DNA from 2 places in the Bradyrhizobium ingae genome. Region 1 is predicted to be linked to the other one. Evidence: predicted binding sites of a transcription regulator. Region 1 holds the regulator's gene; the other holds the start of a gene.

Region 1 (8,162 bases):
CCGAACAGGTTCAGTTGCGAATAGGCATCATCCGCGCCCGCCGCCGCTCTTGCCACCCAGTGCCCGCCTTGCGGAGAGGTCGCCAGCAGAGTCAAACACGCGCCGGTCAGCGCGCCGAGGGGGAACAGCAGGGTTTTCCGCATGGATTGATTGGCCTTTTCGCTGGCGGTTGGGAGCCGCCATGCAAATGGCGATCCAGCCCGTGTCTCACAATACCATTCTGTTTTCTTCAAGGCCGGTCCGCCACGTCGGGCTCGCATCCGGCAAGAATCGCTTCGTCCCAGCCTAAACTTTTGGCAACGTGCGCCGGCCGGTTTCGCGCCGGGCGGGAATCGCCCCGTCCGGCCACGCGTTCAAGCTATGCGATTTTGGGATGGTTTTGGCGCGCCGAACCGGTTAGGCGATGGAATACGGCTTCAAATTCTCGGGAGGATAACAATGAACGAAGCGCCCCGCATCCGTCCCCAACGAAACGTCGAACTCGGCGCCAGCGACGAGCCGTTCCAGAACCTGCACGAATTCATCCGCAAGGCACGCTCCAACCTCAACCAGAATGCCTGGGACTATATCATCGGCGCCGCCGAGACCGAGACCACGATGCGCCGCAACCGCATGGCGTTGGACGAGATCGCCTTCCGCCCGCGGGTGCTGCGCGACATGCGCAGCGTCGACGGTTCCGTCGAGCAGTTCGGCCGCAAGATGCGCCTGCCGGTCGTGCTGGCGCCGGTCGGCGCGCTCGAAATCTTCGATCCGCACGGTGCAGCCTCGGTTGCACGCGGTGCCGGCGCCTTCGGCGCGGCGCATATGCTGAGCTCGGTGTCGGACCCGGGCCTCGAGAAGACCGCGGAAGCAGCTCCCGATGCGCTCCGCTTCTATCAGCTCTATGTCCGTGGCGATGACGCCTTCGTCGAGGATGTCGTCGCCCGCGCGGTGAAAAATTCCTACGCCGCATTCTGCCTGACGGTCGACACCGCCCATTACAGCCGTCGCGAACGCGACATCGCCAAGCGCTATGTTCGCGAGAGCCGGCTGCGCGCCACCGGCGGCGACTACCAGAAGGGCCTGGAGTGGCGGACGGTGAAGCTGATCAAGGACAAGTTCAAGATCCCGCTCATCATCAAAGGCATCGCGACGGCCGAGGATGCGCTGATCGCGCTCGACCATGGCGTCGAATGGATCTACGTCTCCAACCATGGCGGCCGCCAGCTCGATCACGGCCGTGGCACCATGCATGTGCTGCCGGAGATCGTCGATGCCGTGAAGGGTCGCGCGAAGATCATGGTCGATGGCGGCTTCTGTCGCGGCACCGATATCGTCAAGGCGATCGCCATGGGCGCAGATATCGTCGGCATCGGGCGCCTGCAGTGCTGGGCCCTGGCCGCGGCCGGCGAAGCCGGTATCACGCGGATGCTGGAGCTGCTGGAAGACGAAGTGCTGCGCTGTCTCGGGCTGCTCGGGTCCACTTCGTTTGCCGAGGTGAACGCATCGTGCCTGCATGCGGCGACCGCTACCAACGCACCAAACGTATTCAGCGCGTTTCCACTGCTGGATATCGAGCCCTACCGCTACTGAAAGGATGCAATGACCTCCCTCCTCTCTCCCGGCTGCGCGGATGCGCTTCTGTTCGATCTCGGTCGCGTGGTGCTCGACATCGACTTCTCCAAGGCGATTGCCTGCTGGGCGGGACATGCCGGCTGCGAACCGCAGGCCATCGTCGCGCGCTATGTGCGGGACAGCGAAGCCTATCGGCTGCACGAGGTCGGCAAGATCAGCGACGAGGCCTATTTCGACTCGCTGCGGCGCTCGCTCGAGATCGAAATCTCCGACGCTCAGTTCCTGGAGGGGTGGAATGCGATCTTCGCGGGCGAGATGCCCGACATCGCAAACCTGTTGCCGCGTGCCGCGAAGCACATGCCGCTCTACGTTTTCTCCAACACCAATCGGCCGCATGTGGAATATTTCTCGAAGGAGTATGCCGACCTGCTTGGCCATTTCCGCGAGCTCTATCTGTCCTCCAGCATCGGCCTGCGCAAACCCGATGCGGAAGCCTTCGACCATGTCGTTGCCGCGATCGGCGTACCGGCGCAGCGAATCGTGTTCTTCGACGATCTCGCGGAAAACGTCGAAGGCGCGCGGGCACGAGGGCTGACCGCAGTTCACGTGACGTCGCCTCGCGACGTCAGTGAGGCGCTGAAGGCCCTGGGACTGTGAAAAGAACGCCCATATTGCCGCGGTAGCTCAGAACTCGGTTCCATGCGCCTCGAGGAACTTTTCGAGTAAAATGTGGAACCAACTCACTCTGTGTATTTTTGTACAGAGTTCCCGGAACGGATCAGCGCGTCGAGAGTCATATGCCCGTTGGGATTCTCTACAACGGACGCGTGATCGTGTTGGGCAAGACCTACTTCAACAAGCAAGCCTCCATCCTTCTCAAGTTCGCCAAGTCAACGTCGAACTCACAGCTCTCCGCCAAGCTGGTCAGCAAGGCGGCGGATCTCAAATCGCAGGGTGATCCCCTGCCCGAGACGGATCACAGCCTGAAGGCGCCGGACGTCGATCCGGACAATAAAACGGGAGCCACCTGATGCTAGCCGTGAGCCTGGTCGTCGCAGTGGCATGTCTGGCCACCGTCATTCCGGTCTTTTTCGTCATCGAGACGATCGCGCGGCGACCAAGGTAAGCACACTCAACTGCGCTTGGGTTGGGGCCGATCGAGACGCTGCCGTTGTGCGCGCATCCGGTTCGTCTTCTCCTTGAGCGCTTCGATCTCCTCGTCAAGCTTTGCGCTCCTCGATTTCGGCGGCTCATCGCCGCGCAGCTTCTCGAGCGCCTTTTCAACCGACAGCTTTGAAGTCTCTGCCATCAGGGTTCTCCCGGACGTCTCCTGACGCGCCTTCATGCAGTGGCGCTCAACAAGTCTGAGCCCGAAGCGGGACGGCACGATATTGTCCCAAAGGGCACCTCGGCCTCTGCTGCCGGAGGGATAATTCGTCTCCGCCTCCGGATCCCCCTCCTTTTGCCTCGATGCGCGCACTCGGCTAGAACGCAACGCGACCTGTCATTATTATTCTCCCAGCAGGAGTTTTGCCCGTGGCCCTGATGCCGGTGTCCGACGCGCTTGCCGCGGTGCTTGCGGGCGTCGCGCCCGTGGCGGAGGAGATGGTCGCGCTGGATGCGGCCTACCATCGCGTGCTGGCGCACGACGTCGCGGCGCGGCGTACGCAGCCGCCGCAGGCGATGTCGGCGATGGACGGCTATGCGGTGCGCGCGGCCGATGCGGCAGCGGCAGGCGCAGAGCTCACCGTGATCGGCGAGGTCGCGGCCGGGCGGCCGTTCGCGGGATCGGTTGGCCCTGGAGAGGCGGTGCGGATATTCACCGGCGGCGTGGTGCCCGACGGCGCGGATGCGGTGGTGATTCAGGAGGACACGGTCGCTGACGGCAAGCGCGTCACGATCAAGGAGGCAGCGATCGCCGGACGGCACATCCGTCCCGCCGGCGTCGACTTCCGCGAGGGCGACGTGCTCCTGCGACAGGGAGCCAGGCTGACCGAACGCGACCTCTCACTGGCCGCCGGCATGAACCATCCGGAGCTTGCCGTCCGCCGCCGGCCAAGGGTCGCGCTTCTCGCGACCGGCGACGAGCTGGTGATGCCGGGCTCGACGCCGGCCGCGGGCCAGATCGTTTTTTCCAACGGCTACGCCCTGCACGCGCTGGCGCGGGCCGAGGGCGCAGAAACGATCGATCTCGGCATTGCCGCCGATACCGTTGCGGCGACCACCGCCGGCATCCGCCGGGCCCGCGAGAGCGGCGCCGACATCCTGATCACGACCGGCGGGGCTTCTGTCGGTGACCACGATCTGGTCAGGCCGGCGCTTCAAGCCGAAGGCTTCGAGATGGCGTTCTGGAAAATCGCGATGCGGCCAGGCAAGCCGATGATGCACGGCCATCTCGGCGCGATGCGGGTGATCGGCCTGCCCGGCAATCCGGTCTCGTCCTATGTCTGCGGCTTCCTGTTCATGGTGCCCTTGATTCGCGCTCTTGCTGGCCGCTCTCGCGTTCATCACCGCCGCGAGCGCGCCGTGCTCGGGCGCGACGTCGGGCCTAACGACGTCCGCGAGGATTACTTGCGCGCCCGGCTCGAGGAGCGCGAGGACGGCACGCTCGTGGCCGTTCCCGTCAACCACCAGGACTCCTCGCTGCTTGCGAATCTCGCTATGGCACAGGGACTTCTCGTGCGGGCGCCGTTCGCACCGAAAGCCGAAGCAGGCACGCCTTGCGAGGTGTTGCGGCTTCCCGTGTGAACGCAATCTGATTCGTCCGTGGCGCGAACCTTGGCGGCGTTCACACAAAATTAAGTGGTTGCGGAACACATATCGAACATATAGTGTCCGTTCATGATTTGTTTCGAGCATCTAGCGGGTTCTGCTGAATCTTGCGTCTCGGAATCGAACGACGTCAACCGGGGGACTTGGTCAAGATGTTAACGCGCAAACAATACGAGCTTCTGCGGTTCATCAGTGAGCGCCTCAAGGAAAGCGGCGTGCCGCCCTCCTTCGACGAAATGAAGGACGCGCTCGATCTGCGCTCGAAGTCGGGCATCCACCGCCTGATCACCGCGCTGGAAGAGCGCGGCTTCATCCGCCGCCTACCCAACCGCGCGCGCGCCATCGAGGTCATCAAGCTGCCCGAACTTCAGGCCGCAGGTGCCGGCCGCCGCGGCTTCACGCCGAGCGTCATCGAAGGCAATCTCGGCAAGGTACGAAGCACAAGCGCTCCGGTTGACGACGGCGAGCGTCCGGTCGCCGTGCCCGTGATGGGACGGATCGCGGCCGGCACGCCGATCGAGGCCTTACAGACCCGCAGCCACACCATCAGCGTCCCTCCGGACATGCTCGGCTCGGGCGAGCACTACGCGCTCGAAGTACGCGGCGACTCGATGGTCGACGCCGGGATCCTGGATGGCGACATGGCGCTGATCCAGCGTAACGAGACTGCCGATACCGGCGACATCGTCGTGGCACTGATCGACGACGAGGAAGCGACGCTGAAGCGCTTCCGCCGCCGCGGCGCGTCGATCGCGCTGGAGCCCGCCAACACCGCCTATGAGGTGCGCATCCTGCCGCCGAACCGGGTGAAGATTCAGGGCAAGCTGATCGGCCTGTACCGGAAGTACTGACTGCCCTCTCCGGCGGCCGGCCGGTGATCGATCGACAAGACGGCGCGGATGGATTGTCCGCTCCGCGACGACGGCGTTTTCGTTTCTCCACGCGATTGTCACGCGCCTGCGCAGAGCTAGATCCTCGAGCACCGCAGGCGCGAAGGCGCTGTTTATGATGCAGGGAAACAGCCCGGCGATAGAGATTTTGAGCGTGATCTCGGCGGCCTTGATCGCTCGACATCCACGAGCGACGCAGCGCAACACCACCATTCCGTCCGCAAGACGGAGCACGCGGCGACCAGTGCGCCATGCCGCAACGCCAACAATGCGATCGCACCTGCGCCGCAGGGCGAGCTGTCCTTCTTCGGGGTACTCCGCTCCTGCCGGCCGCTGATGAAAACTCGTGCGAGTGAATGGTGTGAACCAAGATAGACTAGTAGCGAGAGGCTTTGTTCCTGGTTTGCCGGGAAAGATAAAGTGATCGGGCGGCGCGCAGTCGGGCCGCAGATTTGCCCACAAACGCGATACACTCGAAGGCTTCCACTCTGATAGAGGCCTGCGCCTCCGGGGGGCGCGGACCGGCTATCTCGCATGAGGAGCACTTCGATGTGTGACTACAGCCTGCATGCCGTTGCGACCCGCCCCGCTCAAGTCGGCGAGACGATCGTCACGACAACCTTCCGCGGCACCTCGACGCGTGGATTTGCGTCGGAGCGCGATCTCTCGGTTGCCGTCTGCCTCCTGCCCGGCACCGAGCTCGCCTTCGCCGACAACGTCCGCTACGACAATCGCTGGATCTGGACGCGCACCGTCAATTCGCGCGTCGGCAAATTCGGCAAGGTTGATCCGCACATTCCCGATCGTCATCATGATGCGATCGAATTCCCAGACGGCAACTACGTGCTGGTGACGCAGCTCGTCGAAGGACAGCGTGCCACGGTTCTGCAGTTGCCGGTGACGCAGCCGCTCGGCGAGAAGACAGAGCAGCCCGCCGTCGAACAGCACACGACCCCGACGCCCACGACGCGCCTGCCGATCGGCTGACGCGTCTTCATTCCTCGGCCTGCAGGTCGGCCTCCGACGGCGTAGCATCTTTGCTGCGCGGAGTGGCCGGCCGCGGTGCGAGGTTGAGCTCGAAATCGCTATCGCCGGCCCCAGCCGGCGACCAAGGGCGGTTTGCGCCCCTTGCTTTCACCGTTTGCAACGTGAAACCGTCGCCCTCGCGCGAGAGCGCAAGGGCACCTTGTGTCTTCAGGCGGTCGCGATCCACGACCATCGCCGCGCAATCGATTGCTGCAGGCTTTGCAGTCACGACCAGCGCGGCGCGGCTGCAATCATCCGCCAGCGCATCGACACGCAGCGGGAGCGCAACCAGACGACCATCGGCGAGTGACGCCACGCAGCCGGCCTCGTCGCATGAGACACCGTCGGTGAGCGACGCATCAGTCACACTGCGCGGATCGGCATCGGCCGCAAGCCATTCCTTGAGAAGAAAATTGTCCTTGCCGGTTCGGATCAGGTGCAGCTGGCCGTCCCTGCCGCGCACCGCGACGCTGTGGCCGTCGCCTGCAATCAGAACGTCGGGCTGGCGCACGTGCAGCGCCCAGCCAATTGCAAGCGCCAGCACGATGGCGCCCGTCCAGCGCAGTGGCGTGCGCAACAGGCCCACCACGATAAGGCCGAAGCTGGCGGCAATCAGCGGACCGGTCCCGAACGCGGTGACGCGGCCAACCGCGCCCGGCAATGCCGCGACCCAGCGCGTCACAACGACCATCCAGTCGATGCCGATCCCCATCAGCCACCAGAACACGCCATCCAGCCCGAACGGCGCTGCCATCAAGCCGAGCAGGCCGGCGGGCATCACCAACGCGGAAACCACCGGCATCGCCGCGAGATTGGCGAGCACGCCGTAGGGCGTGACGCGGTGGAAATGAAAGGCTGCATAGGGCGTGGTCGCAAGCCCTGCGATCAGCGAGGCCATCAGCAGCATGACGAGCTCGCGGCCACCCCAGAGCGCGATACGCGCAGTCGTGGAATGATCCGGCGAGGCCAACAGGTTCGGCATGCCGATCTGCACCATAGCGACCAGACCAAGCGTTGCCACAAACGACATCTGGAAGCTCGGATGCACCAGGGCCTCCGGCGCGACCGCGAGCACGATCATCGCGGCAACGGCGAGCGTGCGAAAAGTGATGGCGCGGCGATCGACTATCACCGCGATCAGCACCACCGCCGTCATGAAGAACGATCTTTGGGTCGCGACCTCGGCGCCGGACAACAGCAGGTAAAACGCGGCGGCGACGAGCGCTGCCGCGGCCGACCATTTCTTGATCGGGTAGCCCACCGCAAATCCCGGGATCAGCGCCAGCAGCGCGCGCAGGGCGAAGAACACGACGCCGGCGACGACTGCCATGTGATAGCCGGAGATCGACAGCACGTGCCCCAGGCCCGAGATGAACATGGCGTCGTTGACGGGCTCGGTGATTGCGTCGCGCCGCCCGGTGAGGAGCGCGGTGGCGATCGCACGATTGTCGCCGTCGAGCGTGGCGCGGATGCGCGCGTCGATCGCATCGCGCAGGCCCTGCATCATCGCGGCATAGCGCAGCCGCAAGCCGCCGACCTCGGGCGCTGCGGCGACCGTGATCGCGCCCATCGCAAAGCCGGACGCGCCGATGCCCTGAAAAAACATGTCGCGCCCGAAATCATAGCTGCCGGGCCGTAAGGGAGCGAGCGGCGGCATCAGGCGCGCCTTGAGTTGCACGAAGCTGCCGACCTCCGGCGCTGTGCCCTTGCGCACCGACAGCCGCACACGCTCGAGCTGGACATCGCCGCGCGGCGCCTCCATCGCGGTCACCCGCAGCACGAAGCGGTCGGTCCGCTCACGGATATCGCGCGTCTCGACGAAGCCGGACAGCGCCACCGAATAGAGCGGCTTTGCGAGCACGGTGTGCGCGATGCGCGCGGTCTTCCAGGTCGCGGTCGCAAAACCCGCGGCGATCGCAG
Region 2 (7,119 bases), on a different contig from region 1:
GGATGGTGATAGAGCACCTCGTTGGTCGCGAGCAGCGGCACCTTTGCCTTCACCGCAAGATCATCGAGCCGCGCGAGGCGACGCCGGTCGTCGCCGCGATAGAGCAGGCTCGCTGCCAGCCACACGCCCTCGGCACGGCTTGTCTTCAGTTTTCCGAGAACATCCAGCGCTTGTCCCGGCTCGAAGCGATGCGGCAGCGTCAGGACCAGAAGCTGGCCTTCGGAGAATTCCAGGAGATCGGCGAAGGTGAGATGGCACTCGCCCTTCTCGATCCGTGTGATGTCATCGCCGCGCTTGCCCCGGGTGAGAAGCTGGCAGAGCCGGCCGTAAGCAGCACGGTCGCGCGGATAGACCAGGATGTCGGGCGTGTCGTCGATGAAGACGATGCGCGTGCCGATCAGGAGTTTTGGCTTGTGTAGCACTTCCGTATTGTCGAGTTCCTTGTAGGCACGCACCACGCCGGCAAGCGTGTTGTGATCTGCAATCCCGATCGCGGGAATGCCCAAAATGCTGGCCTGATGCACATAGGCGCGCGGATCCGAGCCGCCGCGCAGGAAGGAGAAGTTGGTGGTGATGCCGATCTCGGCGTAAGCAGGCGTATTCATGCGAAGAGACCGTGCACATACCAGTTAGCGGGAACGGACCTGCCCTCCTCGTCGACAAGCTCGCTATCGTAGAGACCATCGCGAAAGATCCAGAACCGCAGGCCTTCGGCATCCTCGACACGAAAGTAGTCCCGTGTGAGCTGCTTGCCGTCCTGCCGCCACCATTCCATCGCGATGCGCTCGGGCCCTTCCACCCGCACCACTGCATGCAGCGCGCGGCGCCAGGTGAATTGATGCGGCGCACCGTCAGGCACGGTCGCGAACGGCACCTTGATCGGCTCCGGTCTGTTGAACAGCCGCAACGGACGCAGCGGTGGCTCGTTTGCGACGCGCGATGGCCATTCAGCCTGCGCGGCAGCGGCGAGATGATGCTGCGCGGGCGCAGCCAGCACGGCGCACTCCGGGATATGCGTATCCTGTGGCAGGTGCACGACGACGCGCTTGCCGCCGATTCGCGCAGCGATGCGATCGACCAGCGCGGCGAGTTCGTCATTGTCATGGACGTGCGCGTCGAGATCGCGCTGCTCCTGCACGACGATCTCGGTGCGACTCGCCGAGAGACGGACCATGTCGAAGCCGAAGCCGGGATCGAGGGGATCGGCGAGTGTGTCGAGCCGCTCGCGAAACAGACGATCGACGACCTTGCTTTGCGTGACGGGACGCCCGGTCTCGACCATGATCGCGCGCACCACGCCATCGGTGCGGAAGAATGCCGCTTCAAGCCGGCGCGCACCCTTGCCCTGCTTCTCCATTGAGGTAACAAGCGTATCCGCAAGCCGCGACAGCGTCATCGCGATCATGGTGTCAGTCGCGATCGGCTCGGCGAAGCGCTTTTCCACGATGTAGTCAGGCAACGGTTTTCGCGGGCTGATCGGCGCATCGCCCTGCCCCAGCGCATGCGCGAGCAGCGTCGAGAAGCGCGCACCGAAGCGCGCAGTGATCTCGTGGGGGCTGCGCGAAGCAACATCGCCGATGGTCTTCAGGCCGGCGCGGCGCAGACCCGTGGCGATGGCGTCATCCGCGCCGAGCGCCGAGACCGGGAAACGGTTGATTGCTTCCGCCTCCGCGCCATCGGCAACGATGGTGCCAGGTGCCTGCCGCGTCAGCGTGCGCGCGCAAACGGAAGTGCCGGCGATCGCCGCGCTGACCGCAAAACCCTGCCGTGCCAACGCACGAACGAGCGCCTGCAACAGATTGGCTTCGCCGCCGAACAGATGCGCGCAGCCGGTGATGTCGAGAAAGAGGCCATGCGGGGGATCGAGCGCCACCAGCGGGGTGAAGCAATCGCACCAGTCGGCGATATCCTCGAGCGTCCTGGCATCCGCCGCGACATCGGCGTCGAACACCTTGATGTCTGGACAGATCGCGCGGGCATTCGCCAGCGGCTGGCCGATATGCAGACCGAGGCGCCCAGCCGCTTCATCGAGCGCGTAGATCGAAAGCGCGTTGCTTTCCTTGGCAACGACGATGCTCGGTTCATCTTTTCGTTTTAACGCGTTTTCTCCACCCGAACCGATATCCACTTCGCCTGGAAACGCTTTACCCGGCCTTTCGCTGATGAGCGAAAGCACCCGCTTGATGCGATCGACGGGCAGGCGCGGCAGCCACAGGCTGAGGATACGACGACGGTTCGCTGAACTGGCACTCATCACATTTCCATTCCATGATCCACCGGCCGACCGGGCCATGACGATTGCGAACGAGCTCGGCATCGAAGCAAGGCGCGCCCCAGGCGCTCCACACAGGTCCAGGCGGCGAATGCGCCGCCCGCAACATCCATCTGGTTTCCGCGGTCGACGGCAGAGGGTTTGCCGCCATCCGCAGCAGCAGCCCGGTCACGCCGGAAGCCTGGGCTGCAAGCGTGAGCTTGCGGCTTGCCACGAGATCGAACTGTTTCGTCTCGCCCCAGAGCTCGAGCACGACGGCACCCAGCGCATCGCAGGCAAGCGCATCTGCTGACGTCCGCAGCGCGCTCTCGGCATCGGCAGCGCGCACCACCACCACGCGGCGCGGATCGAGACCGAACTCGGCCAGCCCACTCATCGACAGCGCGCCCGCCTCGATTTCCGAAAAATCCTGGCGCACCCACAGCAGCGGGCGGCGCGCCATCACGCGACCTGCAAGGCCGGAGACAAACCCCGTCGCAACCGTGCCCTGGCGTCCCTCGCAAAACACTTCGTGGATCGCCGCGCGCGCCAGCCCGCCCTGCAACGCGTCGTCTGCTTCCGGGTGGCCGAGCGCCACGCGATCGCGATGATGCGCGGCTTCCGACGTTTCGATGCGCTCGATCTGGCCGCGCAAAGCCGCAAGCGCGCTTGTGCGTGCGCTCATGCTCGCTGCTCCTTTGCCTGATGGGTCGCCAGGATCGTCAGAAAGACAAACGATCGGCTGGCTCATTTGTTCATGATATGTTCTAATATAAAGCTAACAGCGCCACTGGAGTCAATCGAATTGGCGCGCCCGCGGATTCATGAGCGGAATCAATAGGATTCAAGTGCCATGTACCTCATCACCCTTGATAGCGAGACTGATTTTGACGGCTGGCGTAAAGCCGCACGCGCGCTGGCACTGCATCACATCGCCCCGGTGGACGTGACGTGGGACGTGCAGGGCCCAACCAAGGATCAGATGCCGCCCGGCCTGTCCGAAGCGCCGAGCCTGCCGCCGATCGAGATCGAGAGCACCTTCAACGTCCCGGCCAATTTCATCGAGCTTGCGCGCGTCGCGATCCTCAATCGCGACGGCGAACGCTTTGCGCTGCTTTATCGCCTGCTATGGCGGTTGAAAGCCGATCACGACCTCCTCGGACTGATGACCGATCCCGACGTGGCACTGGCCATGACGATGGCTAACGCCGTGCATCGCGACGTGCAACGCATGCGCGATGTCATCCGTTTCCGCGAGATCGGACGCGAGCAGAAGGCACATTACGCCGCCTGGTTCGTGCCGGAGCATCACATCGTCGCATTCGCGGCGCCCTTTTTCGCGCGCCGCTATGCCGACATGCCCTGGTCGATCCTGACGCCCGATATTTGCGCCCATTGGGACGGCCACGTCATCTCCTTCACGCCGGGGATCAGCCGGACGGAGATGCCGGCATCAAACCGATTGGAGGAAACCTGGCGCCGCCATTTCAATCCTGATCGGCCGATCGCAGCGGAAACATCCGACAAGCGCGCGAGGAACCTCCCGGAAGCCTCGATACTTGAACCTCTGCTCGCCGATGCCGAACGCTGGACCGGCGGACGGACCACCCTGCGTCCCGAGGCCTCCATGCCACGCAAACCCGCCGCCGATGATCTCGAAACGCTCCGCGAGGAAGCCGCCCATTGCCGCGCCTGCCATCTCTACAAGGATGCAACACAGACCGTGTTCGGCGAAGGCCCCAAGAGCGCCACCATCATGCTGGTCGGCGAACAGCCGGGCGACAAGGAAGACATCGCCGGCCACCCCTTCGTGGGACCGGCCGGGCAGATGCTCGATCGCGCACTGGAAGAGGCCGGCGTCGATCGCAGGAAGGTCTACGTCACCAACGCGGTGAAGCATTTCAAGTTTGTACCGCGCGGGAAAATCCGCCTGCACCAGAAGCCGAACACGCCGGAGATCCGTGCCTGCCGGCAATGGTATGAACGGGAACTGGCAGCGCTCAAGCCCAGCCTCGTCGTCGCGATGGGCGCGACCGCCGCGCAATGCGTGTTCGGCAAGATCACCCCGATCGGCAAGAACCGCGGCCGGCTGATCGACCTCGCCGACGGCCGCAAGGCGCTGGTGACGGTGCATCCGTCCTACCTGTTGCGGCTGCCGGACCCCAAGGCCAAGGAGCTGGAATACCAGCGCTTCGTCGACGATCTCAGGATCGCGGCCGGATTCCGGGAAAAATCGGCACGAGCTGCGTGACGTAGCTCACGCTGCGCCGCAGCAGATACCGGTGGAGAAGCACCGTCATTTCAACTGCCTGTCACATGCCGCGCGCAAAATCGGGGCACAGGGACAGGAGAGTTTTCAATGAGTGACCTTGCTTTACCCGGCTCCATCGAGCCGGCCTTGCGGAGGGGCCCCGACCTCGACCGCGGTTTTCATCCGCTGACCGGCATTATTTACATGGGGATCATCGCCGCGGCGCTGCTCTTCGTCGCCTACAGCATCTGGGTCGACGTCGATGCGACCGGCACGCAGGTCAAGAGCATTGCGCCCTTCCTCATGCTCTTCGTCGCGCTGCTCATCGCGCTCGGATTCGAGTTCGTGAACGGCTTCCACGACACCGCCAATGCGGTCGCAACCGTCATCTACACTCGCTCGCTGCCCGCCCACATCGCCGTGGTCTGGTCCGGCATGTTCAACCTGTTCGGCGTGCTGCTGTCATCGGGCGCAGTCGCGTTCGGCATCGTCTCGCTGCTGCCGGTGGAGTTGATCCTCCAGGTCGGCTCGAGCGCCGGCTTCGCCATGGTGTTCGCACTTCTGATCGCAGCGATCATCTGGAACGTTGGCACGTGGTATTTCGGCCTGCCGGCGTCGAGCTCGCACACGCTGATCGGCTCGATCATGGGCGTCGGCATCATGAACGCGGTCCTGCATGGCCGCAGCGGCACCTCGGGCGTTGACTGGACCCAGGCCACCAATATCGGCAAGGCGCTGCTGCTGTCGCCGCTGTTCGGCTTCGCGCTCGCCGCCGGCCTGCTCCTGATCCTGCGTACCGTGCTGTTGCGTGCAACGCCCGCTCTGTTCGGCGAGCCGAAGGGCGATCAGCCGCCGCCGTGGTGGATCCGCGGCATCCTGATCCTTACCTGCACACTGGTGAGCTTCTTCCACGGCTCCAATGACGGCCAGAAGGGCATGGGCCTGATCATGCTGATCCTGATCGGCACCGTGCCGACGGCCTATGCGCTCAACCGCGCGCTGCCGGCGAGCCAGATCGAGGCGTTCACCGCGAACTCGGAGGCCGCGAGCAGGGTGATCGAGGCCAAGGCTGCCGGCTACAACGTGATCGGCAACCCGCGCCCCGCGGTGACCAACTACGTCGCTCAACACGAGGTCAACGGCGGCACGTTCCCGTCGCTCGCTGTGCTCGTGCGTGACATCGCAAAGCAGGTTACCACCTACGGATCGCTGGCGAAGGTGCCGGCGGAACTCGTCGGCAACACCCGCAACGACATGTACCTCGTCTCGGAAGCGATCCGTTTCCTGATGAAGGACAAGGAGGCCGAGCTCAGCGCCGACGACGTCGCCGTGCTCACCGCCTACAAGGGCTCGCTCGATAGCGCCACGAAGTTCATCCCCGGCTGGGTGAAGATCGTGGTCGCCATCGCGCTTGGCCTCGGCACCATGGTCGGCTGGAAGCGCATCGTCGTCACGGTCGGCGAGAAGATCGGCAAGACGCACCTGACCTACGCGCAAGGCGCCTGCGCCGAGATCACCGCAGCCGCCACCATTGCCGCCGCCGACGTCTACGGCCTGCCGGTCTCGACCACGCACGTGCTGTCATCCGGCATCGCCGGCACCATGGCGGCAAACGGCTCCGGTCTGCAATGGGCGACGATCCGCAACATCGCAATGGCCTGGGTGCTGACGCTGCCGGCCGCGATGATCATCTCGGGCGTGCTGTACTACGTCTTCTCGCGCGTGTTCTGAAGACACATCCGGGTCCACCGTCAATCCACGAGCAAGGCCCGCGCCAGTTGGCGCGGGCCTTGTGCTTTGCCCGGCATCAAGGTGCAAAATTACCTGTCGCCGCAACTACATCTTCAGATTGTAAACCGTCCTCGCGCAGGCTTACAATGCGCGCTGATCCATGGCCGGGCGGCCCAGCTGGCCGCCGACGCCGCATTGCGGATCGAACATTTTTTTTCGCGGGGTTGATCATTTCATGACCACCGTATCCGAACAGCCTGCTGCGACGATCGCACCGTCGCAAAGCTTTGGACCGACCGAGGTCAGATCCGAGATCAAGGCCAACGACGGGCCGCAGGTCGTGGCCGGAGAGGTCTGGTCATTCAGCGCCTGCGGCCGCTGGAAGGACTGGTGGATATCCTGCGGTCCTGAGGGCTATCGCAACTTCATCGCAGACATCTTCCAGATCGAGCCGCGCTTTGCCGGCCAAAACTGGTTCTGCCTGTGTGCCGAAATCGAAGGCACCGGCGAACGCTTCCCGATCGGACGCGGATGCACGCACCGCTTCCGTACATCCGGCAAGGTGATCCTCTATGCCAATGACCTGCTCAGCAAGTACGGCAACAATCACGGCTCCGTCACGGTGACGGGCGCGCGTGGCGGCGTCGCCGTCAGCAACGCCGATACTGATCCCGAGGCGTTCGAGGGGCTGACCGGGCGCTGGCACCTGATCCGTCGGACGTTCGAAATGACCCGCGGCATCGGCACGCTGGCAATCCTCGTGCTCGGAGCTTGCCTCATCCTCGCTTTGCTGCCGCAAGGCGTCGATCTCGTGCGTTCCATCGGCGATGACTCGCTCGATGCGCCCAAGCATCAGCTCATCGCTTTCGTGCTCGGCCTGCTGTTC

The links. The regulator LexA, encoded in region 1, represses DNA repair genes until DNA is damaged. The targets are predictions, from matches to a motif close to TGTTCNNNNTGTGTTCNG.
Region 2: ACV1FX_RS31135 (ImuA family protein) is a predicted target of LexA. The motif match lies at 3,004-3,021, and genes of this name have one in related genera.

The regions. Positions count from the first base shown of each region.
Region 1 covers NZ_JBVUBB010000004.1:389,181-397,342, forward strand. Annotated here, with positions in the region: gene ACV1FX_RS09030 (S41 family peptidase) at 1-143, opposite strand, end outside; gene ACV1FX_RS09035 (alpha-hydroxy acid oxidase) at 439-1,572, shown strand; gene ACV1FX_RS09040 (HAD family hydrolase) at 1,582-2,211, shown strand; gene ACV1FX_RS09045 (hypothetical protein) at 2,352-2,585, shown strand; gene ACV1FX_RS09050 (hypothetical protein) at 2,687-2,863, opposite strand; gene ACV1FX_RS09055 (molybdopterin molybdotransferase MoeA) at 3,091-4,302, shown strand; gene lexA (transcriptional repressor LexA) at 4,479-5,177, shown strand; gene ACV1FX_RS09065 (hypothetical protein) at 5,766-6,203, shown strand; gene ACV1FX_RS09070 (ComEC/Rec2 family competence protein) at 6,211-8,162, opposite strand, start outside.
Region 2 covers NZ_JBVUBB010000030.1:43,649-50,767, reverse strand. Annotated here, with positions in the region: gene ACV1FX_RS31145 (error-prone DNA polymerase) at 1-605, opposite strand, end outside; gene ACV1FX_RS31140 (Y-family DNA polymerase) at 602-2,254, opposite strand; gene ACV1FX_RS31135 (ImuA family protein) at 2,145-2,936, opposite strand; gene ACV1FX_RS31130 (UdgX family uracil-DNA binding protein) at 3,105-4,502, shown strand; gene ACV1FX_RS31125 (inorganic phosphate transporter) at 4,611-6,233, shown strand; gene ACV1FX_RS31120 (hypothetical protein) at 6,469-7,119, shown strand, end outside.